DNA from 2 places in the Janthinobacterium sp. GW821-FHT03C08 genome. Region 2 is predicted to be linked to the other one. Evidence: predicted binding sites of a transcription regulator. Region 2 holds the regulator's gene; the other holds the start of a gene.
What was found. Region 2 encodes LexA, which represses DNA repair genes until DNA is damaged. Its sites were predicted from a motif close to ACTGTATNNNNATACAGT; they were not measured.

Region 1: a site for LexA is predicted at 1,663-1,680, ahead of AC07VL_RS15105 (putative DNA modification/repair radical SAM protein). Genes of this name have one in related genera too.

What each region holds. Positions count from the first base shown of each region.
Region 1 is NZ_JBWKUP010000009.1:236,957-246,006, forward strand. Features, by position in the region: gene AC07VL_RS15100 (UdgX family uracil-DNA binding protein) at 1-418, opposite strand, end outside; gene AC07VL_RS15105 (putative DNA modification/repair radical SAM protein) at 415-1,647, opposite strand; gene modA (molybdate ABC transporter substrate-binding protein) at 1,785-2,543, shown strand; gene modB (molybdate ABC transporter permease subunit) at 2,559-3,230, shown strand; gene AC07VL_RS15120 (sulfate/molybdate ABC transporter ATP-binding protein) at 3,236-3,937, shown strand; gene AC07VL_RS15125 (TOBE domain-containing protein) at 3,978-4,745, shown strand; gene AC07VL_RS15130 (response regulator) at 4,817-7,891, opposite strand; gene fnr (fumarate/nitrate reduction transcriptional regulator Fnr) at 8,141-8,899, shown strand; gene AC07VL_RS15140 (FixH family protein) at 8,902-9,050, opposite strand, start outside.
Region 2 is NZ_JBWKUP010000010.1:10,244-19,293, reverse strand. Features, by position in the region: gene purF (amidophosphoribosyltransferase) at 1-541, shown strand, start outside; gene AC07VL_RS15510 (cystathionine gamma-synthase family protein) at 585-1,826, shown strand; gene lexA (transcriptional repressor LexA) at 2,045-2,680, opposite strand; gene rpsF (30S ribosomal protein S6) at 2,946-3,332, shown strand; gene priB (primosomal replication protein N) at 3,353-3,652, shown strand; gene rpsR (30S ribosomal protein S18) at 3,678-3,968, shown strand; gene rplI (50S ribosomal protein L9) at 3,996-4,451, shown strand; gene AC07VL_RS15480 (replicative DNA helicase) at 4,587-5,972, shown strand; gene AC07VL_RS15475 (DUF47 domain-containing protein) at 6,067-6,693, shown strand; gene AC07VL_RS15470 (inorganic phosphate transporter) at 6,733-7,746, shown strand; gene AC07VL_RS15465 (MBL fold metallo-hydrolase) at 7,793-8,689, opposite strand; gene AC07VL_RS15460 (GAF and HD-GYP domain-containing protein) at 8,878-9,050, shown strand, end outside.

The sequences.
Region 1 (9,050 bases), on a different contig from region 2:
CAAAACGCGGTGCCCCTTGCGCCTCGCCGCGTTCGCGGAAGCGCACGTAGGCGTGCATGTCGTGCTCTTCGCGCCGCACGGCCTTGGCCATGGCGTGCAGGCGCGCGCCGTCCGCGTCGGCCGGCGACATCACGTCGTGCTGGCCGTGCTGCCAGCGCCAGAGCACTTGATATAAAAACGCCCAGCGGTCGTGTACCTTGAAACAGGCGGCGGCCTGCAGCAGTTCCACCAGCTGGCGGGGCAGGCGCAGCATGGGGGCATCGGTAGCGGTCGCCTCTGGCGGGGAGGAAAACAGGTCGCCGCCGTCTGGCTGCGCGAGCCAGGCGACGTTAGCGGGCGGCACCTTGAGCGCGATCAATTCGCGTGCCGCCGCGCGCCACTCGTCGAAGGACTGCGCCAGCCGGACGACGGCGTTCATGCCGCCTGCAGCTCCGGCCACAGATGCATTTGCTGCGGCGCCTCCGCCATGGCGCTGCGCAGGTGTTCCGATGCCGTGGTGTCGCGCGCGGGAAAGTAGTCGGCCGTGATGATGAAGGGGGCGATTTTCTTCATGCTGCAGCGCAGGCGCGACAGGTCGGCGTAGCGCACCTGCCGCAGGCGGCGCAGGTCGACGATGCGCTGCGCGTTGCGCAGGCCGATGCCGGGCACGCGCGCGATCATGTGCTGCGCGGCGCGGTTCAAGTCCAGCGGAAAATGTTCGCGGTGCGCCAGCGCCCAGGCCAGCTTGGGATCGATGTCGAGCGCCAGGTTGCCGCCCGTGGCGGGCAGCAATTCGTTGGCCTGGAAACCGTAGCTGCGCAGCAAGAAATCGGCCTGGTACAGCCGGTGTTCGCGCAGCATCGGCGGCGGCGCCAGCGGCACGCTTTTCGGGCTGTCGGGGATGGGGCTGAAGGCGGAGTAGTACACGCGCTTGAGCTTGTAGCTGCCATACAGGGTCTCGGCCGTGGCGAGGATTTGCTGGTCGTCGCTGGCATCGGCGCCGACGATCATCTGCGTGCTTTGCCCGGCCGGCGCGAAGCGCGGCGAGCGCGGTTCTTCGGCCTTTTCATCGAGCTTGCGGCGGATGGCACCCATGGCCAGCTTGATCGTGTGTACGCTCTTTTCCGGCGCCAGTTTCTGCACGCTGTCCTGCGTGGGCAACTCGATGTTGACGCTGAGGCGGTCGGCATAGCGGCCCGCCTGCGCGATCAGGGCCGGATCGGCGTCGGGGATGGTTTTCAGGTGGATGTAGCCGCGGAACTGGTGCACCTCGCGCAGCTCGCGCGCCACCTGCACCAGCTGCTCCATCGTGTAGTCGGCCGACTGGATGATGCCGGAGCTGAGGAACAGGCCGTCGATGTAGTTGCGCAGGTAAAAGTCAGCCGTCAGCTTGACCACTTCGGCCACCGTAAACCGCGCGCGCGGCACGTTCGAGCTGCGGCGGTTGACGCAGTACTGGCAATCGTACAGGCAGTAATTCGTCAGCAGGATCTTGAGCAGCGAGACGCAGCGCCCGTCCGGCGTGTAGCTGTGGCAAATGCCCATGCCCGTGGTGGCGCCAAAGCCATCCTTGCCGATGGAATCGCGTTTGGGCGCGCCGCTGCTGGCGCAGGACGCATCGTACTTCGCCGCATCGGCGAGGATTTCCAGCTTGTCCGTCAATTCCATGGCTTGCCTCGATATACTGTGTTTATATACAGTATATCAGGGAATCCGCCTTGCGCAGGCTTGAGCTGATGCATGGCAGAACGTTATATATCGGTGTATATTACGGGCCTTGTTCTCTTCTCTTTAAGGATACGACCATGCGCCTCACTTCCCTCGCCAAGCTCCTCGGCACCGCCCTCCTCGCCACCGCCGCCTCGTCCGCCTTTGCCGGCGAAGTGGTGGTGTCGGCCGCGGCCAGCCTGACGAATGCGTTCAAGGATGCGGCGCAGGGCTATGAAGCGCAATATCCGGGCAGCAAGGTGTCCCTGAACTTCGCCGCCTCGGGCGTGCTGCTGCAGCAGATCGTCAAGGGCGCGCCCGTGGACGTGTTTGCTTCGGCCGACCAGGAAACCATGGACGCGGCGCAAAAGCAGGGCCTGGTGCTACCGGCCGACCGCCACGACTTCGTCAGCAACAGCCTGGTGCTGATCGTGCCGCACGACAGCAAGCTGGGCATCAAGGCGCTGGCCGACCTGACGCAGAAGGGCGTGACCCGCGTGGCCATCGCCAATCCGGCCAGCGTGCCCGTCGGCCGCTATTCGGAAGGCGCGCTGAAGAAGGCGAAATTGTGGGAGGCCGTGCAGCCCAAGGCCATCAGCACGCAGAACGTGCGCCAGTCGCTCGATTACGTGGCGCGCGGCGAAGTCGATGCGGGCTTCGTGTATGGCACCGACGCGGCCATCATGAAGGATAAAGTCAATGTGGTGCTGGAAGTGCCGCTGGAGGCGCCCGTGCTGTACCCGATCGCCACCATCAAGGATAGCGCCAACCAGGCCGAAGCGAAGCGTTTCGTCAGCTACCTGCAGACGGCGCCGGCGCAAGCCATCCTGGCCAAATACGGTTTCAAGAAGCCATAAGGCATACGACGGCAAATGGATATCGCCTGGACCGCGCTGGCCCTGTCGCTGAAGGTGGCGGCGTGGGCCACGGCGCTCAATTTGCTGCTCGGCATCGGTACGGGCTATCTGCTGGCGCGCACGCGCTTTCCCGGGCGCGAGCTGCTCGACGCCCTCCTGACGCTGCCCATGGTGATGCCGCCCACCGTGCTCGGCTATTACCTGCTGGTGCTGCTGGGTCGCCGCGGCACCCTGGGCATCTGGCTGCAGGACAACTTCGGCATCAACCTGATCTTTACGTGGCAGGGCGCCGTCATCGCTTCCACGGTGGTCGCCTTTCCCCTCGTCTTCAAGCCCGCGCGCGCCGCCTTCGAGGCCGTCGACGGCCAGCTGGAACAGGCCGCCCGCGTGCTGGGCATCTCGGAAATGGCGATTTTCTTCCGCGTGACCCTGCCGCTGGCCTGGCGCGGCATCCTGGCCGGCGTACTGCTGGGCTTCGTGCGCGCGCTGGGCGAGTTCGGCGCCACCCTGATGGTGGCCGGCAGCATTCCCGGCAAGACGCAGACCCTGTCCGTGGCCGTGTATGAAGCCGTGCAGGCGGGCCAGGACGACGTCGCCAACACCCTCGTGCTGATCACCTCCATCGTGTGTATCGTGGTGCTGCTGTCGGCTGGCCGCCTGGCGCCCGGGCGCATCGTTCACAAATGACGCCCATGCAACTCGACCTCGACCTCCGCGCCACCTTGCGCTCCGGCAAACGCCGTTTCGACATGCACGTGCAATGCACGTCGCACAGCCAGCGCATCGCCGTGTATGGCCCGTCCGGGGCCGGCAAGAGCATGACCCTGAAAGCCATTGCCGGACTTTTCACCCCGGACGCAGGCCATATCCGCCTCAACGGGCGCACCCTGTTCGATTCGGCCGGCGGCATCAATTTGCCGCCGCAGCAGCGCAACGTGGCCTACCTGTTCCAGGACTACGCCCTGTTCCCGCACCTGACGGTGCGCCAGAATGTGGGCTTCGGCCTGGCGCGCGGCTGGTTCAATCCGCGCGCGCGCGAAAAACTGCAGAAGGTCGATCACTGGCTGGACGCGTTTCACTTGCAGGAACTGGCACACCAGTTCCCCGACGAGTTGTCCGGAGGCCAGCGCCAAAGGGTGGCGCTGGCGAGGGCGCTCGTGGCCGAACCGGCCGCGCTGCTGCTCGACGAGCCGTTTGCCGCCCTCGATCCGGCCCTGCGTGTCAAAATGCGCCTGGAACTGAGCCAGTGGCAGCAGCGCCTGGACGTGCCCATGATCCTGATCACCCATGATCCGGAGGATGCGCGCATCCTGGGCGAACATGTGCTTTACTTGCGCGACGGTCAAATTGACAGCATGGAAGAAAATACGGCATTGGGTGAACGCATTGGATAAATCGGCGACAGCGGAAATCGGCCTGCAGGGCTCGGTATGGATGACGGTGGGCGGCGAGCACCTGGGAGGGGCCGGGCGCGTGGAATTGCTGGGCGCCATCGCCGAGTGCGGCTCCATCACGCAGGCGGCCAAGCTCGTCAAGATGAGCTACAAGGCGGCCTGGGACGCCATCGACGCCATGAACAACCTGGCTGGCGAACCGCTGGTCGAGCGCTTGACGGGCGGCAAGGGCGGCGGCGGCACGCGGCTGACGCAACGGGGACGCCAGCTGGTCGACAATTTTCGTATCATCGAGCGCGAGCATGCCCGCTACCTGCGCCAGCTGGGCAGCCAGGCGGAAGGCATCGCCGACGATCTTTTACTCATACGGAGAATGGCCATGAAAACCACCGCACGCAATCAATTCCTGGGCAAAGTTGCTGAACTGAAACAGGGTGCCGTCAACGATGAAGTCACCCTGGAATTGCCGGGCGGCCAGCATATCGTAGCCGTCGTCACGCAGGGCAGCAGCGCCAGCCTGGGCCTGGCGCCCGGCGCGGAAGCGTTTGCGCTGATCAAGGCCTCGTCCATCATCCTCGTGGCCGACAGCGCAGGGGCGCGCTTTTCGGCGCGCAACCAATTGGCCGGCACCGTCACGCGCGTGCAGACGGGCGCCGTCAACACGGAAGTGGTGCTGGACCTGTCGCGCGGCGGCACGATTGCCGCCATCATCACGAACCAGAGCAGCGCCGACCTGGGCATCGCCATCGGCAGCAGCGTGACGGCCATCTTCAAGGCGTCCAGCGTGATCCTGGGCGTGCCCGCCTAAACCCAAAGCAAGGACTGGGGGCGTACCCTGAAGGTATGACCCCGGCCTTTATCTGTTGGGTTCAAACGAGCCTAATCCTCCAGCCTGGACAGCCATTCGCGCGCCGCGGCTAGCGCCAGTTGCAGTTCCTCCCCCGCCCCCGACAGCAGCGCCGCCACCTCGTCGTGGCGGCCCGCGTCGATGGCTTCCTCGGTAGCGAAGGCGGCGCGGATCAGGCGTTTCGTGCCGAGGGTGCCCACGGAGCCGCGCAAGCCGTGCAGGATGCGCGCCACCTCGCTGTGGCGGCCCGCCTGCAAGGCCGTTTCGGCGTCGCGCACGGGCGTCATGCCCTTGTTCAGAGCATCTTCCACCATGCGCCGCAGCACCCCGCGGCCTTTCGCATCGCGGCCCATCACGCGCATCAGCGGCGCCATGGTAAACACCTCGTCATCGGCGGGCGGCGCGGCGCTGGCCGGCTGCGCCGGTGGCCGCTTGGGCAGGTGGCGCAGGATGACTTCCATCATCTCTTCCACCACGACGGGCTTGGCGATGAAATCGGTAATGCCGGCCGACATGCAGCGTTCGCGCTCGGAGGCCAGCACGCCGGCCGTCATGGCGATCACGGGCAGCTGCAGGCGCAGCTCCGTGCGGATCAGCTGGGTGGCGCTGAAACCGTCCATGACGGGCATCTGCATGTCCATCAGCACGATGTCGTAGCGCAGCGCTTCCGTGCGCAGCCGTTCCACGGCCTGCAAGCCGTCGCCCACCACGTCCAGGGTGGCGCCCATGTGTTCGAGGATGCCGCGCGCCACGGCCTGGTTCAAATGGTTGTCTTCCACCAGCAGGAAATGCACGCCGGCCAGTTCCGTCCCCAGCGGCTGGTGCAGCATGCGCTGCTCGCCGCCGTCGTTCTGCGCGATCAGCGCCTGGTGCAGGGCATCGAACAGGCTCGAGCCCGTGATGGGCTTCATCAGCACGACATCGGCCTCGGCCGCGCTGGAGATTTCCTCCAGGTGGTTGCGCGCAAAGGCGTTGACCATCACCACGATGGGCTGGCGCTGGCCTGACGCGGCTTGCCGGATGGCCTTGGCCGTGGCCAGGCCATCCATGACGGGCATGTGCCAGTCGGCCAGCACCACGTCGTAGGGCTGCTGCTGCGCCAGGCGTTCGCGGTACAGCTCGATGGCGGCAAAGCCCGAATCGACCTCGTCCGCATCCCAGCCCCAGGCATGGATCAGCTTGACGATCAGCTCGCGCGTGGTGCGGTTGTCGTCGGCCACCAGGAGGCGCAGCGGCCCCAGGGTGGGCGTGCGGCGCGCTTCGGCCGGCGGCGCCAGCACCTCGAACGGCACGCTGAACCAGAAGCGGCTGCCCTTGCCTTCGCTGCTGGCGACGGCGATTTCGCCGCCCATCATGTGGATCAGGTGCTTGCTGATGGCCAGGCCCAGGCCCGTGCCGCCGAAGCGCCGCGTGATGCTCTGGTCGCCCTGCGAAAAGGCCGTGAACAGCTGGGCCTGCTGCTGGGCCGTCATGCCGATGCCCGTGTCGCGCACCTCGAAGCGCAGCCAGGCCTGTTCAGTGTCGCCCTCGGCCAGGCTGACGGCCACCACCACTTCGCCGCTCTCGGTAAACTTGATGGCGTTGCCGGCCAGGTTGACGAGGATTTGCTGCAGGCGCTGGGCGTCGCCGACGAGGCGGCGCGGCACGTCGGGCTCGACGGCGATGGCCAGCTCCAGCTCTTTCTCGCCCGCGTTCATGGTCATCGTCGTGGCCAGCGTATTCATGACCTCGTCGAGGTCGAATTCGACGGGCGACAAGTCCATGCGGCGCGCCTCGATCTTGGAAAAATCGAGCACATCGTTGAGGATGCCCAACAGGGACTGCCCCGCCACGCGTACCATGGTCAGGTACTTGCGCTGTTCGATGTTGAGCTTGGTATTTCCCAACAGATACACCATGCCCAGCACGGCGTTCAGGGGCGTGCGGATTTCATGGCTCATGTTGGCGACGAAGTCGCTCTTGGCGCGGTTGGCCGCCTCGGCGCGGTCGCGTTCCTGCTCCAGCTCCAGGGCGCGCGTCTCGACCTCCTGCTGCAGCCGGTCGCGCTCGCTCATCAGGCCGTTGAACGCCTCCGTCAGTTCGCCGATCTCGTCGCGCTGCTGCACCGGCACGGGGGTAAAGCGCTTGCCCGAGGCGCGCAGGGACAGCAGCGTGTCGCGCAGGCGCACCAGGGGCGACAGCAGGCGCACGGTCACCCAGCCCAGCACGGCCGCGGCCAGCAGCGAGGCGCAGATGCTCCACAGCACCAGGCGCGACAGCACGCCGTCGAATGGTTCGAAGGCATCGGCCACGGGCAGCGAGGCGGCCAGCAGCCAGTTCACCGACTTCAAGCGCTTGAAGCTGTTGACGCCCGTGATGCCGCGGCTGTTGGTGCTGACCATGCTGCCTTCGCCGTCTTCCTTGAGCAGCTGCGTGGTGACGACGTTGGCGCCCGCCGCGCGCGGCTGCAGCAAACGGCTGGGGTCGGGATGCAGCACGTAGCGGGGCACGGCTTCGCGCGTGAGGATGAAAAAATAGCCGCTCTTGCCCACCTTGGCCGTGCGCAAACGCCCCAGCATGTTGTCCTTGTACAGGCGCAGCACGCCGATGACGATGCCGGCCACCTCGCCGTTGTTGTCCAGCACGGGGGCGACCATCTGCACGATGGGCAAATGGCTGGTCTTGCCCAGCATCGGTTCCGTGATCATGGCCTGCTTGGTGCGCATGACGGTCTGGAAATAGCCGCGGTCGGCTACGTCGGTGCCGTTGCGCCCCTGCACCTCGGGCACGTTGGCCACCACCTTGCCCTGCGTATCGAGCACGAGCACGTCGTCGAACAGGGCCAGCATGGTGCGCTGCGTGTAGTAGTCACGCAATGCGCCGGCGTCGGCCATCAGGGCGGGCGGCTGGTGGCGCGCCGTCTGGGTGACGATGTCGAGCAGCATGGCCAGCTTGTCGTCGAGTTCCTCGGCCGTGCGCTCGATCAGCGCCGTTTGCTGGCTCAGCAGCACTTGCGTGAAATCGTCGCGCATGTGCTTGACCTGCACCACGGTGACCACGGCGATCATGGCGATCGAGGTCAGGCTGGTGGCCAGCGCGACTTTTGCTTTAATGCCGAGAGGCTTCATGATTTCCTTTGAGTACCCGGAGGCACAGGCGGCAGATAATGCTGTCAGGAATTTTCCTATCAATACTTCAACTTGGCAAGCGCAGGCCGCGTAATTTTCCGCGCTGGAACGGGCTTTTGACGATGTTGCCATAAAATTAAATGCCGGACGTCGTTTATTCAGCGAAATTACGGTGAATTGCCGTGAAATTGGCACATGGCAACGCACTATGCAGTAAACTTGTTATTGCATTTTCTAAAAGGGTCTGACATGACAGAAGCGCTACTCTCTCCAGCCGTGCCCGCCGTGAACGTGGAAGCGTTGCGTGCGCGCTGCTCGACGTGCAGCATGCATCAATTGTGCCTGCCGATGGGACTCGACGTGGGCGACATGGACCGGCTCGACCAGATCATCGGCCGCCGCCGCAAGGTCGCGCGCGGCGCCTCGCTGTTCCGCATCGGCGACTCGTTCCAGAACCTGTACGCCATCCGCCTGGGCCACTTCAAGACGTACCAGATCAATCCAGGCGGCGAAGAACAGGTGACGGGTTTCCAGATGGCTGGCGAACTGCTGGGCATGGACGCCATCAGCGCCGACCGCCACCACTGCAATGCCGTGGCGCTGGAAGACAGCGAAGTGTGTGAAATCCCGTTTTCCAGCCTGGAACAATTGCTGGGCAATATGCCCACGCTGCTGCGGCATTTCCATCGCATGATGAGCCAGGAAATCACGCGCGAGCAAAGCGTGATGCTGTTGCTGGGCAATATGCAGGCGACGCAGCGCTTTGCCGCCTTCATCGTCAACCTGGCGTCGCGCTACGAGGCGCGGGGCTACTCGGGCAGCAAGTTCCAGCTGCGCATGTCGCGCGAGGAAATCGGCAATTACCTGGGACTGACCATCGAGAGCGTCAGCCGTTTATTGTCGAAATTCAAGAAGGAAGGCTGGCTGCGCGTCTCTAATCGCGAAATTGAAATCCTGCAGCCCGCGAAATTGAAAGCCATTACGGCCGGCACGGATACTTGTAAATAGGCCTACAGTTCCTCGTCCGCGTGCAGCGCGATGCTGCGCTGCAGGGGCCAGGTCCAGATGCCGGACAGGCGCCATTCGCGCTTGTCGTTTTCCACCAGCACCTGCCAGCGGCTGCGCTCGAGCATCGGCAGGGCCACCGAGAAATTGCCGG
Region 2 (9,050 bases):
CTACATCGGCCGCACCTTCATCATGCCGGGCCAGGCGGCGCGCAAGAAGTCCGTGCGCCAGAAGCTCAACGCCATCCCGTCCGAATTCAAGGATAAAGTGGTGCTGCTGGTCGACGATTCCATCGTGCGCGGCACCACCAGCCGCGAAATCGTGCAGATGGCGCGCGAAGCGGGCGCAACGAAGGTCATCTTCGCCTCGGCCGCGCCGCCGGTCATCTTCCCGAACGTGTACGGCATCGACATGCCGACACGCGACGAGCTGATCGCCTACGGCCGCACGACGGAAGAAGTGTGCCGCGAAATCACGGCCGATTACCTGGTGTACCAGGATATCGGCGCGCTGAAGCAGGCCATCGCCGACGTCAACCCGGCCCTGACCAGCTTCGAGGCCTCGTGCTTCGACGGCGTGTACGTGACGGGCGACGTGTCGCAGGAATACCTGGACCGCCTGGAATATGCGCGCCACCATCCGAAGGCGGCAGCGCCGGAAGACACGCCACGTTCCCAGCTGAACCTGAACCTGGCAACGACAGAAGCGTAATTATCTTGCCCGGCTAGCGCCGGGCTTTTTTTGCTCCGCGATCATGAACGATAAAAAAAACTACGGCTTTACCACTACCATCCTGCATAACGACCGCCGCAAGGGCATCGAGCATGGCTCGCTGCACAAGCCCGTGCACACCTCCGTCGCGTTTGGTTACGCCGATGCGCGCCAGCTCGCGTCCGTGTTCCAGGGCAAGGAGCCGGGCTTCCGCTACGGCCGCCAGGGCAACCCGACCGTTTCCGCGCTGGAAGACAAGGTCAACAAGATGGAAGACGGCGTGGCGACCCTGTGCTTCGCCACCGGCATGGGCGCCATCGGCGCCGTGGTGCAGTCGCTGCTGCGCGCGGGCGACCACGTCGTGTCGTCGGCATTCCTGTTTGGCAACACCAACAGCCTGTGGCAAACGGTGACGGGGCAGGGCATAGGCGTGTCCTTCGTCGATGCCACCGATGTCGCCAACGTGGCGGCCGCCATCACGCCGACGACGCGGATTGTTTTCGTGGAAACCATCGCCAACCCGCGCACGCAGATCGCCGACCTGCAAAAAATCGGCGACCTGTGCCGCGAGAAGGGCATCCTGTATATCGTCGACAATACGATGACGACGCCCTACCTGTTCCGTCCGAAGGCCGTGGGCGCGGGCCTGGTGGTCAACGCTCTGACGAAATCCATCGGCGGCCACGGCAATGCGCTGGGCGGCAGCTTGACGGACACGGGCGTGTTCGACTGGACGCAGTATCCGAATATTTTCGAGAATTACAAGAAGGCGGCGCCCGCGCAATGGGGCATTGCGCAAATCCGCGCCAAGGCCTTGCGCGACTTCGGCGCCTCCTTGGGGCCGGAAGCGGCGCACCATATCGCCGTCGGCGCGGAAACCATGGCCTTGCGCATGGACCGCACCTGCTCGAATGCCCTGGCGCTGGCCACCATACTGGCCGCCGACCCGCGCGTGGCCGCCGTGCATTATCCCGGCTTGCCGTCGCACCCGCAGCATGCGCTGGCCAGCGAGCTGTTCCGCAGCTATGGCTCGCTGTTCAGCTTTGAGTTGATGGATGGCATCGACTGCTTCGATTTCCTCAACCGCCTGAATCTGGCCATTCCCGCAAGCAACCTGGGCGACACGCGCACCCTGGTCATTCCCGTCGCCCACACGATTTTCTATGAGATGGGGGCCGAGCGCCGCGCCAGCATGGGCATCGCCGAATCGCTGATCCGCGTCTCCGTCGGCATCGAGGACGAGGTGGATCTGCTCGAGGATTTCCGCCAGGCACTTGATGTCTAAGTTGCCGGACAAATGAAAAGGGCCGCAACAGTCATGCTGTTGCGGCCCTTTGTTTTTCGCCGTTCAATGGTAATGTCTTCGTGCCTTCAGAAACCGTAGCGGGCAAGCCCAATATCGGGTTGAGTAGCGGAGCTGTACATTGTACGGGGGGCGCCCAGCTAGCGAGCAACGGATGCCCGAGAGTGGGCTGCGCAGTAGGTTTATGAGGGCGCGTTCAATCAATGCCAGCTGCGCATCAAGCCCACGGCCAGGCCTTCCAGGGCAAATTCATCTTCCGGTGACACGGTGATGACCTTGAAGTCGGGGTTTTCCGGCAGCAGTTCGATGACGGAGCCCGTCTTCTTGTAGCGCTTGACGGTGACTTCGTCGCCGATGCGGGCGACGACGATCTGGCCGTTCTTGGCGCTGTCGACCTTCTTCACGGCCAGCAAGTCGCCATCCATGATGCCGGCGTCGCGCATGGACCAGCCGCGCACCTTCAGCAGGAAGTCGGGCTTGGCCGAAAACAGGGCCGGGTCGACGTTGTAGCTCGCTTCCAGGTTTTCCTGCGCCAGGATGGGTGAACCGGCTGCCACGCGGCCGATCAGGGGCAGCGACATCAGCAGCGCTGCCGGCACCTTCGCCGGCAGCGTTTCGGCCGCCGCGCCGATCAGGCGGATGCCGCGCGAGGTGCCGGGCGAAATCTCGATCGCGCCCTTGCGGGCCAGGGCCTGCAAATGCTCTTCGGCCGCGTTGGCCGATTTGAAGCCCAATTCATTGGCGATCTCGGCACGGGTGGGAGGAAAGCCCGTATTTTCAATCGCGTCCTTGATCAGGTTCAGGATTTGTTCTTGTCGTGCTGTCAGCTTGATCATGAGCGGTGGGTGCATACTAAAATGCTGTCTATATGAACAGTCTGTATTTTTGTACAGTATCGCCCACTATGCAAGGGGATTTCGGGCTTTTTCGCCGATTTTCAAAGAAAACCTGCTATCGGGGCAAGAAAGGTGGCGGCCGGCAGGCGCGGCGCAAGCAATCATTGAATAGTTCGCAAAAGGCGGTTATAATCTTCGGCTGACCTTCCCACACCCGTCTTGACGCCGGGGTGGGCGATTATCAATCCGACCTGAAGGAGTTTGCATGCGTCATTATGAAATAGTCTTTATCGTCCATCCGGACCAAAGCGAGCAAGTGCCCGCGATGATCGAACGCTACAAAGCCAGCGTAACCACCCGCGGCGGTTCGGTTCACCGCGTGGAAGATTGGGGCCGCCGTCAAATGGCTTACTCGATCCAAAAGCTGCCTAAAGCACACTACATCTGCCTGAACATCGAATGCGACAACGAGACCCTGGTCGAGTTGGAAACAGCATTCAAATTCAATGATGCCGTGTTGCGTCACCTGACCGTTAAAATGAAGAAAGCTGAAACAGCTCCTTCGCCGATGATGAAATCGGTACAACGCGAAGACGCGGCCAAAAGCCACCGCACCGAAGCACCAGCAGCCGCTCCAGCCGCAGCCGCTTAATTTTTGACCAGGATCGTGCGCTGAACCAGCTACAAGTAACCGCCATCATTGCCGAGCGCGAAATATTGCGCTATACCCCGGCAGGGCTGCCGATTGTGAATGCAGTATTGCAACACAGTTCGCAGCAGATGGAAGCAGGAATTGCCCGTTTGACCGAGTTTGATGTTGCCGCGCTAGCCGCTGGCGAAATCTCAGGCCGGTTCAGCCAGGCAAGCTTGGGTGGGGTGTATCAGTTCACGGGTTTCCTGGCCAGAAAGAGCCGCAACAGCAAGAGTTTGGTGTTTCACATCATTGATTTTAGTGCAGTCATTCCCGACTAGCGCATTTTAGATACAGGAGCCTGACATGGCATTCGGTAAAAAGTTCGACAAAAATAAGCTCAAGCTTAAAGAAAAACGCAAACAGCAAAACCCTTTGTTCAAACGTAAGAAGTTCTGCCGCTTCACGGCAGCTCACGTTGAGCAAGTCGACTACAAAGACGTCGACACGCTGAAAGACTTCGTCCAGGAAAACGGCAAGATCATGCCAGCACGCCTGACCGGTACCAAAGCGCACTACCAGCGCCAAGTCGACACCGCAATCAAGCGCGCTCGCTTCCTCGCGCTGCTGCCATACACCGATCTGCACCACGCTTAATCGGTCAGATATTCCTGGAGAAGAACTATGCAAATCATTCTGTTAGAAAAAGTTGTAAACGTCGGTAACCTCGGCGAAGTCGTCAAAGTCAAAGACGGTTACGCACGTAACTTCCTGATCCCGCAACGCCTGGCACGTCGTGCTACGGCAACCGCCGTGGCTGAATTCGAAGTCAAGCGCGCCGAACTGGAAAAAGCTGCAGCTGCCAAACTGGCCGCATCGCAAGCCCAAGGCGAAAAACTGAGCGGTCTGACCGTTCAAGTTGCTCAAAAAGCTGGCGTCGATGGCCGTCTGTTCGGTTCCGTCACCAACTTCGACATCGCTGAAGCGCTGACCAAGCAAGGTTTTGCTGTTGAAAAAGCACAAATCCGCATGCCTACCGGCCCGTTGAAGATCGTTGGCGAGCACAACGTTTCGGTTGCTCTGCACACCGACGTGGTTGTGGAAGTTGTTATCGCTGTCGTACCAGACGCGAACGCGTAATCGTCTGCGGGCCTGGCCCGCACGCGCTGCCGCACTATGAAAAGCCGGGTTCGCCCGGCTTTTTTGTGGCCTTTTTTTCGCTCAATTTCAGCCCTTTATTTTTGCCAGCACGCCGAAGCGGGTATAATTCGCGCCATGAACGCCCCCTCTGATCCGCAACTGGATTCCCTCCGTATTCCGCCGCATTCGATCGAAGCAGAACAATCCGTCATCGGTGGTCTGCTGCGCGACAATGCCGCGTATGACCGCATCGCCGATTTCATGCATGCGGAGGATTTCTATCGCTATGACCATCGCATCATCTTCGAGCAAATCGTCAAGATGGTTAACGCTTCCAAGCCAGCCGATGTCATTACTGTTTTTGAAACCCTGACCCAGCTCGGCAAGGCCGAGGATGTGGGCGGACTCGCTTACCTGAACGCCATGGCGCAAAACACGCCATCGGCCGCGAATATCCGGCGCTATGCCGAGATCGTGCGCGACCGCGGCGTGCTGCGCAAACTCATCACCGTCGCCGACGATATCTCCGGCACGGCCTTCAGCCCGCAGGGCAAGGAAGTCAAGCAGATGCTTGACGAGGCCGAGTCAAAGATTTTCGCCATCGCCGAAGAGGGCGCGCGCGGCGCCCAGGGCTGGACCGCCATCCAGCCTTTGCTGACGCAGGTGGTCGAGCGCATCGACGAACTGTACAGCCGCGACAACCAGAGTGAAATCACGGGCGTGCCCACCGGTTTCATCGACCTGGACCGCATGACCTCCGGTCTGCAGCCGGGCGACCTGGTGATCGTGGCGGGACGTCCGTCGATGGGCAAGACGGCGTTTTCCGTCAACATCGGCGAGAACGTGGCCATCGACAGCGGCTTGCCCGTGGCCGTGTTCTCGATGGAGATGGGCGGCGCCCAGCTGGCCATGCGTATGCTCGGCTCCGTCGGGCAGCTGGACCAGCACCGCCTGCGCACGGGCCGCCTGAACGACGAAGACTGGCCACGCCTGACGAATGCCATCCAGAAGATGAACGATGCGCAGCTGTACATCGATGAAACGCCGGCGCTGAACTCCATCGAATTGCGCGCCCGCTCGCGCCGTTTGTCGCGCCAATGCGGCAAGCTGGGCCTGATCATCGTCGATTACTTGCAGCTGATGTCGGCCAATACCCCTGGCGACAACCGCGCCACGGAGATTTCCGAGATTTCGCGGGGCTTGAAAGGCCTGGCAAAAGAACTCGGCTGCCCCGTGATCGCGCTGTCCCAGCTGAACCGCTCGCTGGAACAACGCCCGAATAAACGTCCCGTGATGTCCGACTTGCGCGAATCGGGCGCTATCGAGCAGGATGCCGACGTGATCCTGTTCATTTACCGCGACGAGGTGTATAACCCCGACTCGCCAGACAAGGGAACGGCCGAAATCATCATCGGTAAACAACGTAACGGTCCAATCGGCAGCATCCGCCTCACCTTCATGGGGCAGTACACCAAATTTGGCAATTACAGTGGTGGCCTGGCGCTTTACCAAGGCGACTAAGACTCAGCAGCACTGGCAATTCCATCGGCCGCCCCCTCATACGGGGCGGCTTTCTGTAGTAAATAACACGACTCAATGCTTAACGGAGAATGACATGTTTGGACGCTTGATGCCCACTGAGGGCAAGTTTTTTGAATTGTTTAACCAGCACGCGGAATTGTGCGTCAAGGGCGCCAAAGAGATGCTCGGCCTGATGACCAATTTCGATGACCTGGAAAACCGCGTACATGCGATCGAAAGCATCGAGAAACAGGCGGACAAAGTCACCTACGCCACCGTGGAAATGCTGCACAAGACCTTCATCACGCCGATCGACCGCGACGACATCCATCAGCTGATCACGCGCCAGGACGACATCCTCGACCTGCTGGAAGACGCGGCGCAAACCGTGTCGCTGTACGACCTGAAGGCCGTCACGCCGGAAGCCAAGCGCCTGGCCGAACTGGTGCTGGCCTGTACCGAGAAAGTGCGCGACGCCGTCGCCATGCTGCACAACATGGACAACTCGCGCAAGATCGTCGCCATCTGCGAAGAGATCGACCGCCTGGAATCGGATGCCGACCATGTGATGCGCGCCGCCATGTCCAAGCTGTTCCGCGACGAACCGGATGTGCGCAACCTGATCAAGCTGAAAGCGATCTACGAAATTCTGGAAACCGTGACCGACCGTTGCGAAGATGTGTCCAATATTATCGAAGGCATCATCGTCGAAAACGCGTAAGCGTTGGGCCTGTCCTGAACCAGAATCAGAAAAGAACATATAATGACCATACAAATCAGCATCTACGTGCTAGGCCTGTTGATCGTCCTCGCGCTGCTGTTTGACTTCATGAACGGCTTCCACGATGCCGCCAACGCGATCGCCACGGTGGTCTCGACGGGCGTGTTGAAGCCGCAGACCGCGGTCGCCATGGCCGCCACGTTCAACTTCGTCGCCATTTTCGTCTTCCACCAGCTGACCGTGGCCGCCACGGTGGGCAAGGGCACCATCGACCCCACGGTGGTGGACCAGTACGTGATCTTCGGCGCGCTGATGGGCGCCATCTTCTGGAACCTGTTTACCTGGTACTACGGCATTCCCTCGTCATCCTCGCACGCCCTGATCGGCGGCCTGGTGGGCGCCGCCGTCGCCAAGTCCGGCACCGGCGCGCTGGTATCGGCCGGCCTGTGGAAGACCGTTGCCTTCATCGTCATCTCGCCGTTGCTGGGCTTTATCTTCGGCTCCATCATGATGCTGCTGGTGTCGTGGATTTTTGTGCGCTCGACGCCGCGCAAGGTCGACAAGTGGTTCCGTCGCCTGCAGCTGCTGTCGGCCGCGGCATACAGCCTGGGCCACGGCGGCAACGATGCGCAAAAAACCATCGGCATCATCTGGATGCTGTTGATCGCCGCTGGCTATTCCAGCGCGGCCGATGCCATGCCGCCGCTGTGGGTCATCATCTCGTGCTACACGGCGATCAGCTTCGGCACCCTGTTCGGTGGCTGGCGCATCGTCAAGACCATGGGGCAGAAGATCACCAAGCTCAAACCCGTCGGCGGCTTCTGCGCCGAAACGGGCGGTGCCATCACCCTGTTCGTGTCGACGGCGCTGGGCATTCCCGTGTCGACGACGCACACCATCACGGGCGCCATCGTCGGCGTCGGCTCGTCGCAGAAGATGTCGGCCGTGCGCTGGGGCGTGGCGGGCAATATCGTCTGGGCCTGGATTTTCACGATTCCCGCTTCGGCCTTCGTCGCGGCCATCGCCTGGTGGATTGGCCACCACATCATGTGATGGATAGCCAACGCCAGTAAAAAGGGAGCCTTGCGGCTCCCTTTTTTCATGCGCCGGCCAGTTCCACCGTCAGCCCCTCGCAGGCGAGGAAGACCTGCAGGCCGGCGAGGCGGTCCGCGTAGCGGCCCATCACGTCGGCAAACACGGTTTCGAGCTGCTCGTCGCTGCGCGTCGGCTCGTGGTGGGTGCAGTACAGGCGCCGGGCGCCGCAGCGCAGGGCCAGGTCGAAGGCGGCGTCGAACGTGCCATGGCCCCAGCCCTGCTTGCCCGGGTACTCCTCGCGCGTGTAGGAGCAATCCATGATCAGCGCATCGACGCCATCGACCAGCGCATCGATGCCGGCCTGGCGCTGCGCGTTGCGCGCTTCGCACGCCGCGTGCTCGGCGTGGCCGGGCGCATGCAGGTTGTAGAACGGTTCGTGGTCGCCGCTGAAAAACAGCGCGGCGCCGGCGCAGTCGATGCGGTAGCCCAGGTTGATGACGGGATGGTTCATCTCCGCGCTGCGCACGCTGGCGCCGCCCACCTCGACGGTGTCGCCGGGCGACAGGGTGCGGTACTCGATGCTGGCCGCCATCGCCGCTTCGCTGACGGGAAAATAGCTGTTTTGCAGCTGGACCGCCATCACGTGCTCGATGCCGCGTCCGGCCACGGCATCGTAGGCGCCATGCAGGCGCATGCGGTTGCCCGCCACGAACAGGGGCGAGAACATGGGCAGGCCGTGGATATGGTCCCAGTGGCTGTGCGTGATGAAGACGTGCGCATGTACCGGCTGGCCGGCCGGCAGCTGCTGCGCCAGTGAAAAGATGCCGCTGCCTGCATCGAGAATGATCAGGCTGTCGTCGTCGGTGCGCACTTCGATGCACGTGGTGTTGCCGCCATAGCGGGCCGTGCGCGGGCCCGGGGAGGGGATGGAGCCGCGCACCCCCCTGAACGTGAATTTCATTCAGTACCTTGTTACTGTGTAATTATTGTTGATTCTATTCTAATTAATGAGATTGGCGCCAACATTTATGTGTGTTGCAACAGGGAAAGTTATTTCATTTTGTTGTAACTAAGTAATGTACAGTGCGCGGGGTGGCCGTTACACTGGCGCTTGCCCACTTCCTGTTCCCTTACCTGATCGCCATTCACATGCCTCAGCTGCACCCTGAGAAAATCGCCCACCGGCTCGAGCAATTGACCGAACTCAGTGTCGCATTGGGGCACGGCCAGGGTGGACAGGGGCGCGATATCGGGCCGCTGCTGCAGCGTATCGTGCTGCTCGCAAAAAGCATGAGCGGCGCCGACGGCGCCACCCTGTACCG